Regions from separate parts of the Mesorhizobium sp. B2-4-7 genome, predicted to be linked through region 2. Evidence: riboswitches for the same ligand, from Rfam matches in the RefSeq annotation. Region 2 holds a riboswitch; each other region holds the start of a gene.
What was found. Region 2 has a riboswitch for cobalamin ahead of FJ946_RS17930 (DUF1636 family protein). Riboswitches for the same ligand answer to the same signal wherever they lie in the genome.
Positions count from the first base shown of each region.

Region 1 (4,159 bases), on a different contig from region 2:
AGCGCCGACACGAACATTGTCCATACCGGCCAATCCTGATTGGCCGACGCAATCAGCAGCAGGAATGCCAGCACGGAGATGATGGTGGTGGGCACGACGATCCATGTCTGGCCGAGGCGGTCGACCAGCCTGGAGATCTGCGGCGCCAGGAAAGCGTTGGCCAGCGCGAATGTCGCCGAGACGGCACCCGCCAGCCAGTATTCGCCACGCGTCTGCGACAGCATCGCCACGATGCCGATCGGCGCCATGGCGACCGGCAGGCGCGCCATGAAGCCTGCAGCGGCAAAGCCCTTGGCGCCAGGGGCTCGAAAGATCTCGGAATAGGGGTTCTGCATGGTCCGTTCCTCGACAAAAGGCGATTCGGAAATTACATACGATGCGTATGAATACTAAATAGATCATACGTCGCGTATGTCAATTGGCATACGTGACGTATGTGGATAAGGCCAGAAGAGATGCACAAGCCCCGCAGGGAAATGATCGCCGAAACGCGCGCCAAATTGATTGCCGCGGCCCGGCATGCGTTCGGAACGATCGGTTATGCCGAGGCATCGATGGATGATTTCACCGCATCGGCCGGGCTGACGCGCGGTGCGCTCTATCATCATTTCGGGGACAAGAAGGGGCTTTTGCAGGCGGTTATCGCCGAGATAGACGCCGAGATGGCGGCACGGGTGAATGAGGTTGCAGCGAAAGCACCGACCCGCTGGCAAAGCTTCGTCGACGAATGCACGAGCTACATCGAAATGGCGCTGGAGCCGGAAATCCAGCGCATCATGTTTCGGGACGGTCCGGCCGTGCTGGGGGATCCCGCGCAATGGCCGAACGCCAATGCCTGCGTCGCGTCGATGACCGATCACCTGACGACGCTGCAGGGCGACGGGGTGGTTGTCCCGGGCGTAGACCCCGAGACCGCGGCACGGCTGATCAACGGGGCGAGCAGCCAGGCGGCGCAGCGGATCGCCAATTCGAACGACCCGGAAGCGACGTCGAAGACCGTGGTGGCGGCATTCAAGCAACTGCTCGAAGGATTGTTGAGGAAGGATGCCGGAGCCGCCTGACGACGGCAGGCCGCCGGCAGCGCGCTGCGCATGCCGTATCGGCAATCAAATCAAGGGTTTGTCAGACTTTTCGCATGTTGCCGCCTTGAGGCGTGCGATCGTTGATTTGAGCGGAACTTCGCCCTGTCCGCAAAACGTCTCGCTCATGATCAGCTCGGGCAGCGGCAGCCGCCGCCCCCAGCCATGTGTTTCGAGGTCCGGTTTCGGCGCGAACTCCGAGACACGGCCGACACAGAGATAGGCCACCGGCGTCACATGCCCGGGAATCGACAGAAGGTCTTTCAACGCCTGCGCCTCGATAATGCTGACCCAGCCGACGCCGACGCCTTCGGCGCGCGCCGCCAGCCAGAAATTCTGCACCGCGCAGACCGTGCTGTAGAGATCCATCTCGGGATTGTGCCAGCGTCCCAGCGGCGAACCCTGTGAGCGTCGGCGGTCGCAGGTGATACAGATATTGAGCGCGCTTTCGCAGATGCCTTCCAGCTTGAGCTTGCGGTAGAGCGCCCGCCGCTCTTCCTCGATCGCCGGCAATTCCTGCTCGCGCGCCGCGAGGAACAGGTCGCGCACCTGTTCCCGTCGTTCGGTGCCACGAATGACGATGAAATTCCATGGCTGCATGAAGCCGACCGATGGCGCGTGATGGGCGGCAAGCAGCAGCCGCGCCAAGACCTCGTCGTCGACGGCCTCTGATGTAAAATGGCTGCGAACATCGCGCCGCGTGAACATGGCGCGGTAGACCGCATCGCGCGCCATCTGGTCGAATCCGTCACCCACGGGGATGGTCATATTGTCCGGCATCGCTTGTCCCCTTGCGATTGCAATCAACTGCCGTCCGCCTGACCATGCGGATGACGATGCCTGCCAGGCCGGTCTTCTGGCTCGGGATCAACCCGCATCCGGCGCCTTCCCGTCATCGACAGTGGCATTTACCGGCGCGGTCCCCCTTACAGCGTTGGGCACGCCACGGTATCAAACCGTGTTCCCGATTCTCCCGCTCGCGGCGGGCACCAGGCAGTGGCCGGGACTTTACGACGAAGCCCCTGCGCCGCCAATCCCCGCGGCGACGCGAACGGACGCAAGCGCGATTTTCCCCAACCATCAGGCCGCAACGCATGGCCATCGCCGCGCCAGGGCACTAGATAGGGAGCATGGCCACTCGTCTCTACACCCATCCGATCTTCCTCGAGCACATCACGCCACCCGGCCATCCGGAGCGGCCGGACCGCTTGCGCGCAATCGAGCGCGTGCTCGACGACGAGGCTTTTGCCGCGCTCGATCGCCTCGAGGCGCCACAAGGCGACGAGGCCACCATTCTCTACGCGCATCCCGAGGATTTCGTCGAGCGGGTACGCGCCGCCATTCCCGATACGGGCATCGCCCGCATAGATGCCGACACAACGGCCAGCCCGAAGAGCTGGCAAGCGGCGATCACCGCGATCGGCGCCGCCAACGCCGCCGTCGACGACGTCTTTGCCGGCAGGGCAGACAACGTTTTCGTCGCCGCCCGGCCGCCCGGCCATCATGCGGAGAAAGCGACGGCGATGGGCTTCTGCCTGTTCAACACGGCGGCCATCGCCGCACGTTATGCACAGCGCAAACACGATATCGAACGCGTCGCCATCGTCGACTGGGACGTGCATCACGGCAACGGCACGCAGGATGTTTTCTGGGACGATCCGTCCGTGCTTTATTGCTCGACGCACCAGATGCCGCTCTACCCCGGCACCGGAGCAAAGAACGAAACCGGCGCCGGCAACATCGTCAACGCGCCGCTTGCGCCGCAGACCGGCAGCGAGGCGTTCCGCGATGCCTTCCTGTCGCGCGTGCTGCCCTCGCTCGACAATTTTGCACCCGACCTGATCATCATTTCGGCCGGCTTCGACGCGCATCATCGCGATCCGCTGGCCGAGATCAACCTGACCGAGGATGATTTCGACTGGGCGACCGGCCAACTCATGCAGCGCGCGGCGCGCCACAGCGCCAACCGGCTCGTCAGCCTGCTCGAGGGCGGCTACGATCTGCAAGGATTGGCATTTTCGGTCGCCGCCCATGTCGGGCGACTGATGAAAGGATGAATGATGGCTGGTGAAATCAACGAAGACGTCAAGGCGATGAGCTTCGAACAGGCTCTCGACGCGCTGGAGAAGATCGTCGATGATCTGGAGCGTGGCGATGTGCCGCTCGACCAGTCGATCAAGATCTACGAGCGCGGCGAGGCGCTGAAGGTGCATTGCGACCGGCTGCTCAAGGCGGCCGAGGACAAGGTGGAGAAGATCAGGCTGTCCCGCGACGGCAAGCCGGTCGGGACGGAGCCGCTGGACGCGGATTGAGGCACGCAGCCGTCTCTCTGGTTTTTGACACGATCATGATTGAGGATAGAACGCGTCCCGATTGAAACGGCTCCAGGACAAGAGGAGATACGGAAGCGATGTGCAGAAACATCAAGACCCTGTTCAATTTTGATCCGCCGGCGACCAACGACGAGGTGCGCGATGCAGCCCTTCAATTCGTTCGCAAGCTGAGCGGAACGACGCGGCCTTCGAAGCAGAACCAGCACGCATTCGACCATGCCGTCGAGGCCATCGCGGCGTCGGCGCGCGAGCTTCTCGATTCGCTTGAAACCAACCAGCATCCGCGCAATCGCGAGGAGGTTGCGGCCAAGCTGCGGGCGAAGGCGGCGATCCGCTTTGCCTGATCTGGCCAGAGCAGCCATCGGCCGCTGACAAGGAGAGTTCATGAGCTTCTTTCCCGGGAAGGATCCTGAAGCCGGCGATGCCTTTGCCGGCGACCAGATCGAATTGATGGTCATTCCGAACGCCAAGGACATTGGCGGTTTTCAGGTTCGCCGCGCCTTGCCGACCGCCAAAAGGCGGCTGGTCGGTCCCTTCATCTTCTTCGACCGCATGGGCCCGGCCATCCTGCGTGCCGGTCAGGCGCTCGACGTCCGGCCGCATCCTCATATCGGCCTGTCGACGGTCACCTACCTGTTCGACGGCAGGATCAGGCATCGCGATTCGCTCGGCACCGAGATGGTGATCGAGCCGGGTGACGTGAACCTGATGACCGCCGGCCGCGGCATCGTCCATTCGGAGCGCACG
Region 1 is NZ_VFVH01000001.1:665,672-669,830, reverse strand. Features, by position in the region: gene FJ946_RS03395 (MFS transporter) at 1-335, opposite strand, end outside; gene FJ946_RS03390 (TetR/AcrR family transcriptional regulator) at 456-1,061, shown strand; gene bluB (5,6-dimethylbenzimidazole synthase) at 1,107-1,859, opposite strand; cobalamin riboswitch at 1,908-2,088, opposite strand; gene FJ946_RS03380 (histone deacetylase family protein) at 2,210-3,136, shown strand; gene FJ946_RS03375 (exodeoxyribonuclease VII small subunit) at 3,140-3,391, shown strand; gene FJ946_RS03370 (DUF2277 domain-containing protein) at 3,490-3,756, shown strand; gene FJ946_RS03365 (pirin family protein) at 3,797-4,159, shown strand, end outside.
Region 1: linked by a shared signal. The riboswitch ahead of bluB (5,6-dimethylbenzimidazole synthase) and the one ahead of FJ946_RS17930 (DUF1636 family protein) in region 2 are both predicted to bind cobalamin.

Region 2 (4,159 bases):
CTTCGATCAGCCTGATATCCTCGTCGTGGCTTTCACCGGGAAGTAGTGCCAGCTTTATGCCGCGCTCACGGGCAACCACGGCCAACTGGTCGCAGCCGTAGCGCCACCACTCGTAACCGCCGAGAATACGCACCAGAATGACTTTGGCGTGACGGGCGACGCTGTCGATCCAGAGGTCGACGGACATGGGGTGGCGCAGGTCGCGCAGCGCGGCCAGCCGCATCGTGGGCAGCCGATCGGCGTCGCCTTTCCAGGCCGCTGCCAGTCCGGCCAGGTCGCTGTCCGTAAAGGACAGCGCCACCATTTCCGCCGGCGTCTGCCGCAGATCGACCGGCTCGGCGAGATCGTCGAGCGAGGCGGATGTGGTGGTGAGGATGTGCATCGCGGTCGGTGTTGCCTCAGCCGGCGAGGATATGCTCGATCGCCGGGCGGTTCAGCCCCTTGAGGCCGATGACGACCAGGCGCGAGCGGCGGTCGTCGTCAGCCGTCCAGGCGCGGTCATAATAATGATTGACGCGCGGACCGACCGCCTGCAGCAACAGCCGCATCGGCTTGCCGCCGACCTCGACGAAGCCTTTCACCCGCAGCACGTTCTCCTGTTCGGCGGCGGTCGCGACGCGCTTTGCCAGGTCGTCCGGGTTGGCGATCGAGGGGATGTCGACGATGAACGTATCGAAGTCGTCGTGCTCGTGGTCGAAGGCGCCGTCATGATGGGACTTGCGGTTCTCGATGTCGTCCTCGACGGCGAGGCCTAGCCCGAGCAGCACGGACGGATCGACCTTGCCATGAGCCGTCGGCACGACCTTCACGGCGCGGGCGGAGTGTTCGCCAATGATGGCGTTGGCGCGAGCCGAACCTGCGGCATCCATCAGGTCGCTCTTCGACAGGATGATGAGGTCGGCGCAGGCGATCTGGTCCTCGAACACCTCCTCGACGGGGTCGTCGTGGTCCAGTGTCTGGTCCTGCGCGCGTTGCGCCTGCAGGGCGTCCATGTCGTTGGCGACGCGCCCCTCGGCCAATGCCGGACCGTCGACCACGGCGATTACGCCGTCGACTGTCACCCGGCTCTTCACTGTCGGCCACTGGAAGGCCTGGACCAGCGGCTTGGGCAGAGCCAAGCCTGAGGTCTCGATCAGGATGTGGTCGACCTTCGGCGTCAGCGACAGGATCTGGTCGAGCGCCGGGACGAAATCGTCGGCGACGGTGCAGCAGATGCAGCCATTGGCCAGTTCGACGATGTTTTCCTCCGGGCAGGTGTCGATGCCGCAGCCCTTGAGGATCTCGCCGTCGATTCCGATGTCGCCGAATTCGTTGACGATGATGGCGATCCGCTTGCCGCCCGCGTTCTCCAGGAGATGGCGGACCAGCGTGGTCTTGCCGGCACCCAGGAAGCCGGTGACCACGGTACAGGGGACGCGGGAGAGAGTGGCGGCGGAAACTGCGGCGGTCATGATCAGTCCTTCAGCATGTCGAGGGGAGGAATGCGGGCGACGAGGCCGCGCTTGAGGGAATCCGGGCGACCACGCCACGGAATGAGGCCGTTGGTCGAAGCGGCGAAGAGTTTCGCGCCGGTGACGAGATCGGCGCCGCTGGCGATGTTCAGGTCGCCGAAGACATAACTCCAGCAGCCGTCGCGAAGAATCGCCGCACTGAGACGGCGCTTGCAGTTGCCGAGGCATTCGACGGTGCGGACACGGACATTGTCGGCCGTTGCGGCTTGGCGCGTATCTTGAGCCAAAACTTCGCCGGCGCGGGGATGGGCATCGGAACCGGTCTCGTCGCGGCAGGAAGCGCAGATGATAACAGTGACGCCGGCCAAGGCGTCGCTATCGCCAGACAAGTCGCTATCGCCAGACAAAATGTCCGCTGTTTCAGCCGGGAAACTGCTGTCGCGTTCCAAATCGGGCTCCTTGCCCGGAAAACCCGCCGGGCGATCGGATTCTTATGTCTCAGACGGCAGGTCTCCTGGCTCGCGGGTCATCGCCTTCGTGCCGCCTTCCCGGGACCGTCCCAGTGGTTTTCGGCCTTGGCTCGTCGCTTACAGTTGCGGGGACAGCCGCGGATTTGAAATCGAGATTTCGCACCGCATTCCCTCTTGGCTCCTCCCTTTGCCGAGAGGAGACCGTCTGGAATGGATTTAGGCTCTTGCAGGCGGCGGTGTCAACGCGCGTCTACGACACGGCAATGTCGGCGAGCGGCTGCCCAAGGTCGCCGGCGGGCGTAACCTCGATCCGTTCGAGGCCGAGCCAGCCCTGCATCTGCGTCAATTCCTGGAAGAGTTGCGCGGCGGTTTCAGGCGGCGCGCTGGGCTCGGCATAGGCCGCGTGGACGCGTAGCACGCTGGCCGGCCGGTCGGCCTTGAGGTCGACGCGCGCCACGATCCTGTCGCCGAGCAGGAACGGCAGGACGTAATAGCCGTATTGCCGTTTTTCGGCAGGGGTGTAGATTTCTATGCGGTAGTGGAAATCGAACAGCCGCTCCGTGCGCGAGCGCTCGAAAACGACCGGATCGAACGGCGCCAGCAAGGCGCGGGCCTCGATTTTTCGTGGAATACGGGCCTCCTTATGGAGGTAAGCCGGTTTGTTCCAGCCCTCGACACGCACCGGCACCAGCTCGCCTGTTTCAACCAGCTCCTCCAGCCGGCCCTTCATGTCGGCCGGCGACAGGCGGAAATAGTCGCGCAGGTCGCTTGCTGTCGCGACGCCATGAGCGCGGGCGGATATCCGCAGCAATTCCCGATGCGCGTCCTCGGCAGACGGCACCGGCAGATCGAGGATCGCCCGCGGCAGTACGCGCTCGGGCAAATCATAGAAGCGTTCGAAGCCACGGCGGTGCGCGGTGGTGATGCGTCCTGCCCAGAACAGCCATTCGAAGGCATGCTTGGCGTGGCTCCAGCCCCACCAGCCGCCGGATCCTTTCTGGCCTTCGAGCGCGGAAGCGGCGATCGGGCCGCGCTCCGCGACCTCGCGGTAGATCTCTTCTATATAGGCGGCGTGCTCGCGGCCCCATTTGGCGAGACCCAGATACATTTCATCGCCACGCTCGGCGCGCTGCATGCGCCAACGCATCAGGGGATAGGTCTCGACCGGCAGGAAGGAAGCCTCGTGCGCCCAGTATTCGAAAACCGTGCGCTTGCGCGTGACGGCGGCGTTGTCGAGCAAGGCGAACGGGTAGGGACCAAGGCGCGAATAGAGCGGCATGTAGTGAGCGCGCACCACCGCGCTGACGGAATCGATCTGCAGCAGGCCGGTACGCGAGAGCACACGGGCGAAGTGGCGTCGGTCGGGCGTGCCGGCGGGGCGGGGATCAGTGAACCCTTGGGCGGCGAGCGCGATACGCCGGGCCGCGGCGAGCGAGATATTTTCCTTCATTCGGATGCGACTCTGATGGCTTGTTGAGCGTGGTTCGGACAGTTGATTCCGGCCATGCTAGCAGGGTTTTGGCGGCAACTCTGTCAGGAGAGAAAAGTGGAGTAAAAAGCGAAGGAAATCAAACAGGAGCGGATCGGACCAGTTTCTTCCCTTATGCCGTCCAGGCCAGTGTTTTGAACAAGGTTTGACTTGCTTCGCCGGAAGCGCTGCGCTAACCCTCGCCGCGTTGCAGCAAAGGCCCCTTAAAACGGTTCAGCGGTTAAACTGTCACGCTTCCGCAATGGGGTCTGGTGCTGTAATCAAAATGGATTGGCGCCAACGGAAAGCCGCAGCATGAACGCACTTCTCAGTTCGTACCTGCCCATCGTCCTGTTTATCGCAGTGGCGGCGGCTGTCGGCGTCGCGCTCATCGTGGCGCCGTTCCTGGTGGCCTACCGCAATCCCGACCCGGAAAAGCTTTCCGCCTACGAATGCGGGTTCAACTCGTTCGATGACGCCCGTATGAAGTTCGACATCCGCTTCTACCTGGTGTCGATCCTGTTCATCATTTTCGACCTGGAAGTGGCCTTCCTGTTTCCGTGGGCGGTGTCGTTCTCGAAGATCGGCATGCTCGGTTTCTGGTCGATGATGGTGTTTTTGGCGGTGCTGACCATCGGCTTTGCCTATGAATGGAAAAAAGGAGCGCTCGAATGGGATTGAGCGACAGTTCCGGCACGCTCGTCGCGCCGAAGCCCAAGGGTCTGATCGATCCCAATACCGGCAGGCCGGTTGGGTCCGATGATCCGTTC
Region 2 is NZ_VFVH01000006.1:106,728-110,886, reverse strand. Features, by position in the region: gene FJ946_RS17940 (cobaltochelatase subunit CobN) at 1-382, opposite strand, end outside; gene cobW (cobalamin biosynthesis protein CobW) at 399-1,451, opposite strand; gene FJ946_RS17930 (DUF1636 family protein) at 1,454-1,900, opposite strand; cobalamin riboswitch at 1,938-2,142, opposite strand; gene FJ946_RS17925 (winged helix-turn-helix domain-containing protein) at 2,172-3,371, opposite strand; gene FJ946_RS17920 (NADH-quinone oxidoreductase subunit A) at 3,705-4,070, shown strand; gene FJ946_RS17915 (NADH-quinone oxidoreductase subunit B) at 4,061-4,159, shown strand, end outside.

Region 3 (4,159 bases), on a different contig from region 2:
TTTTGCTCATGGCTCCGCACCCGACCAGGACGACGTGCATCATCCAGCGCTCCTCCGGCCAACCCCTCCTGGCTGGCACCCACGGCAGTCCGTAAATGACTTCCGTAAACGTTTACGATGACACACCCGATGGCATATATTGTCAATCGGATTTGTACCGTCGGCTCTGAAACGCCTTGGCCGCACGACCGGCTGGTGCTAGCCAGAAGCAGGAGGGGGAGGTCTTGGCGTCCAGCATTCACGATCTTGCGCGGCACCTGAACATTTCGATCGGTACGGTCTCGCGCGCGCTTAACGGGCGCGCCGACGTGAACGCCGAGACACGCCAGCGCGTGCTCGAGGCGGCCCGGAAGCTCAATTATTCACCGAACCACTCGGGCAGGAACCTACGCCGCGGCACCACCCATGCCGTGGCTTTCATGCTGCAGCCGCATCCGGGCGACCAGCAGTATGGCGAGCCGTTCTTCATTCCGTTCCTCACCGGACTGCAAGCGACATTGGCCGAGTGCGGGCTGGACCTGATCATCGTCATGGGCGCGCCGGCGGATTATCAACAGGAGCGGCTGCGCCGCGTCGTCGAGACGCGTCGTGCCGATGCCGTCGTACTGGCCTGGACGCGGCGCGAGGACGATCGCATCGACTATCTGAGCAAGGCCGGCTTTCCCTTCGCGACGCTCGGCCGAAGCCGGTCCGGCGACGACAGCTATCCCTCTCTGGATCTGGATTTCGAGAAGGCGGGCGCCGATGCGGTCGACCGGCTGGTTGCGCGTGGCCACCGCCGCATCGCCGCCATCCGGCCGTCGCTTGACCTGAATTTCGGTTATCTGTTTCTGGAGGGTTATTGCAAGGCGCTGCGGCGGCACCGCATCGAAGTCGATCCCGGCCTGATTGTGGACGGTTTTATCAACGAAGCCGGTGGCTACGCGGTGACACCGCAAGTCATGCGGTCGAAGGATCCGCCGACCGCGATTATCTTCAACAACGACTCGATGGCGCTCGGCGGCTGCAAAGCGCTCGCCGAAATGGGGATCAAGCCCGGGCAGGATGTCGCGGTGATCGTCATCGTCGACACGCCGCTCTGCCGTTATTTCTCGCCGGCGCTGACCGGCTTTCGTCCGAGCCTTGACCCGATGGGGCGGCGGCTCGGCGAAATCCTGCTCGCCTCGCTCCCGGCTTTCGCCGGCGCGAAAGGGCCAGAGATCATTCGCGAGGTCTGGCCGCTGGAACTGGTGGCGCGCGATAGTGATTGACCACACGTTTGTATCGTTATAACAGAACATGCATCGACCTTGCCTCGACGCTGCCTGCATCCTAGGCTGCGACTCGTGATGGTCCCCGCGCCGCAAGGCGAGGGGTGAAAAGGGAACATGGTGAGGCCCGATTTTCGGGTCGAAGCCATGGCTGCCCCCGCAACTGTAAGCGGCGAGCAAAATCCGAGAAGCCACTGGCCGGCAAGGCTGGGAAGGCAGGATGGCGCAACGACCCGCGAGCCAGGAGACCTGCCATCTGCATGGGTTGACCGGACGGGGTGTGCCGGGAGGAGACGCGGGGTTCGGTCTTGTCGACCGGTTCAAGCCAGCTTCCTTCCGTCGCCATTTTTGAAAGTGACGGAAGTTGGACGGCTCCATCGATCGCATTCACTGCATTCCCATGCATCGCATCATCGTGTGCACGCTTTGCCGCGATATCGCCACCGAGGTGAATTCAGGCCAGCGTCCGGCAGGATTGGCAAGCAAGACGCTGGCCCGTATTCCGGCAGGCCCTGCAAGGAATTGCCCATGACCGCGCCGCTTCTCGAGGCCCGCGACCTGGCCGCGGCGGCGGATGGCCTGCATCTGGTGCATCCGGTCAGCCTTTCGGTGGCGGCGGGCGACCGTCTCGCCATCATCGGTCCCAACGGCGCCGGCAAGACGACATTGCTGCGCATGCTGTCGGGCATGCTGCGGCCGAGTTCGGGCGAAGTGAAGCTCACCGGGCGCCTGCTGGACAGGATTTCGACCGCCGAGCGGGCGCTGCACATCGCCGTCGTCGGCCAGACCGATCAACCGGATCCACGGCTGGCGGTGATCGATTATGTCGAGCTCGGCCGGGTTCCGCATACCGGCCGCAGGCACAGGAGCGAGGAACGCGACATTGTCGTCGAGGCGCTGCGTCGGACCGGGCTGTTGCCGCTGCTTGGCCGCACCATCGGCTCGCTGTCGGGCGGCGAGCGCCAGCGCGCCCAGCTTGCCCGCGCCATCGCACAGGAGCCGAAGATCCTGTTCCTCGACGAGCCGACCAACCATCTCGACCCGCGGGCGCGCAGCGAGTTGCTCGAACTGGTTGCAGGCCTCGGCATGACCGTGATCGCGGTGCTGCACGATCTGGCGCTGGTGACGCCTTTCGCCACCAGGGTCGCGGTGATGAGCCATGGCCGGTTGCATGTGCTGGCGCCGCCACGCGAAGCACTCACTCAGCAGCTGATCCGCGAGATCTTCGGTGTCGACGTCTTTAGGTTGCGCCACCCGACGGAGGACCGCGAGCTGACGGTGTTCGAGGTTCCGAACCGTGCCGCGCCATCTTCGTGAGCGCAGATCCAATTCCCGTGCAACGAAGGAGCAACATCCGTGAAACGCCTTGCCGTATCTCTTGCCTTCTCCCTGCTGGCCTCTACGGCCTTCGCCTTTCCGGTGACGGTCGACAGCTGCGGCAAGTCGCTGACCTTCGACGCGCCTCCAAAGCGCGCTGTCATTCACGATCTCAACATGGCCGAGATGGCCTTCGCCCTGAAGCTGCAGCCGTCGATCGTCGGCCTGACCGGCATCACCGGATGGTACAAGGTCGGCCCCGAATTCAAGGCCGAGCAAGGCTCGATCCCGGAACTGGCGCCCAAATATCCGACGCTGGAAAACCTGGTCGCTGTCGAGCCCGACTTCTTCTTCGCCGGTTGGTACTACGGCATGAAGCCGGGCGGCGAGGTGACGCCCGATACGCTGGCGCAACACGGCATCAAGACCCTGGTGCTGACGGAAAGCTGCGTCCATCTCGACAAGAACCGCCCCGCCGCTTCGATGGACCTGCTCTATGGCGATGTCGAGAAGCTGGGCAAGATCTTCGGCAAGGAGGCCGAAGCGGATAAGCTCGTCTCCGGCTGGAAGGCGCAGCTCGCCGAAATCACGGCCAAGGTCGGCGCCCGCAGGGGAACGCGCGTGTTCCTCTATGATTCCGGCGAGGACAAGCCGTTCACATCAGGCAAGTTCGCCATTCCCAACGCCATGATTTCCGCGGCCGGCGGCGACAACATCATGGCCGACATGGACACCAGCTGGGGCAACACGGATTGGGAGACGGTGGCCTCGCGCAATCCGCAATTCCTCATCCTGCTCGACTATCAGGATGGCGGCGGCTACCGGAAGCTGCTCGATTTCCTGAAAGCGCATCCGGCAATGAAGGAGACGGACGCGGTCAGGAACGAACGCTTCGCGGCGCTTCGCTATGCCGAACTGACACCCGGGCCGGCCAATATCGACGCGATCGGCAAGATTGCCAGGGCGATGCATCCGGAAGCGTTTTAACCGGGAACATGACTTTGCGGCACAAGGCATTCCTATTGGCCATGACGGCGGCGGCGTTGGCAATCGCCGCGTTCGCGCTGCTGTCGATCGCCTATGGCTCGACGATGATTCCGTTGGGCGACGTCGTTGCAGCACTTGGCCATGCGATCGGATTGAAGGGGCATGACGTGTCCGGCCCGGTCGGCAGGATCGTCGTCGACCTCAGATTGCCGCGCATAATCCTGGCCATCTGTGTCGGCGGCGGCCTGGGCGTGGTCGGCGCGCTGTTACAGACGGTGACGCGCAACGATCTTGCCGATCCGTTCCTGTTCGGCCTCTCGTCGGGAGCCGCCGCCGGCGCTGTCTCCGTCATCACCGTCTTCGGCGACAGTTTCGGGATCTGGACGCTACCGATCGCTGCGTTCACCGGCGGTATTCTGGCGGCTTGCGTTGTGCTTTTGCTGGTTGCGCGGGTGAGGGGACAAGGCCCCGAACGGCTGATCCTCGCCGGACTTGCGGTCTCCTTCATGTTCACCGCATTGACCAATTACCTGGTCTTTGCCGGTGACCAGCGCGCCGCCCATTCGGTGCTGTTCTGGACGATGGGCGGGCTCGGCCTTGCGCGG
Region 3 is NZ_VFVH01000001.1:214,301-218,459, reverse strand. Features, by position in the region: gene FJ946_RS01065 (Gfo/Idh/MocA family oxidoreductase) at 1-43, opposite strand, end outside; gene FJ946_RS01060 (LacI family DNA-binding transcriptional regulator) at 225-1,250, shown strand; cobalamin riboswitch at 1,313-1,522, shown strand; gene FJ946_RS01055 (ABC transporter ATP-binding protein) at 1,779-2,567, shown strand; gene FJ946_RS01050 (ABC transporter substrate-binding protein) at 2,607-3,554, shown strand; gene FJ946_RS01045 (iron ABC transporter permease) at 3,563-4,159, shown strand, end outside.
Region 3: linked by a shared signal. The riboswitch ahead of FJ946_RS01055 (ABC transporter ATP-binding protein) and the one ahead of FJ946_RS17930 (DUF1636 family protein) in region 2 are both predicted to bind cobalamin.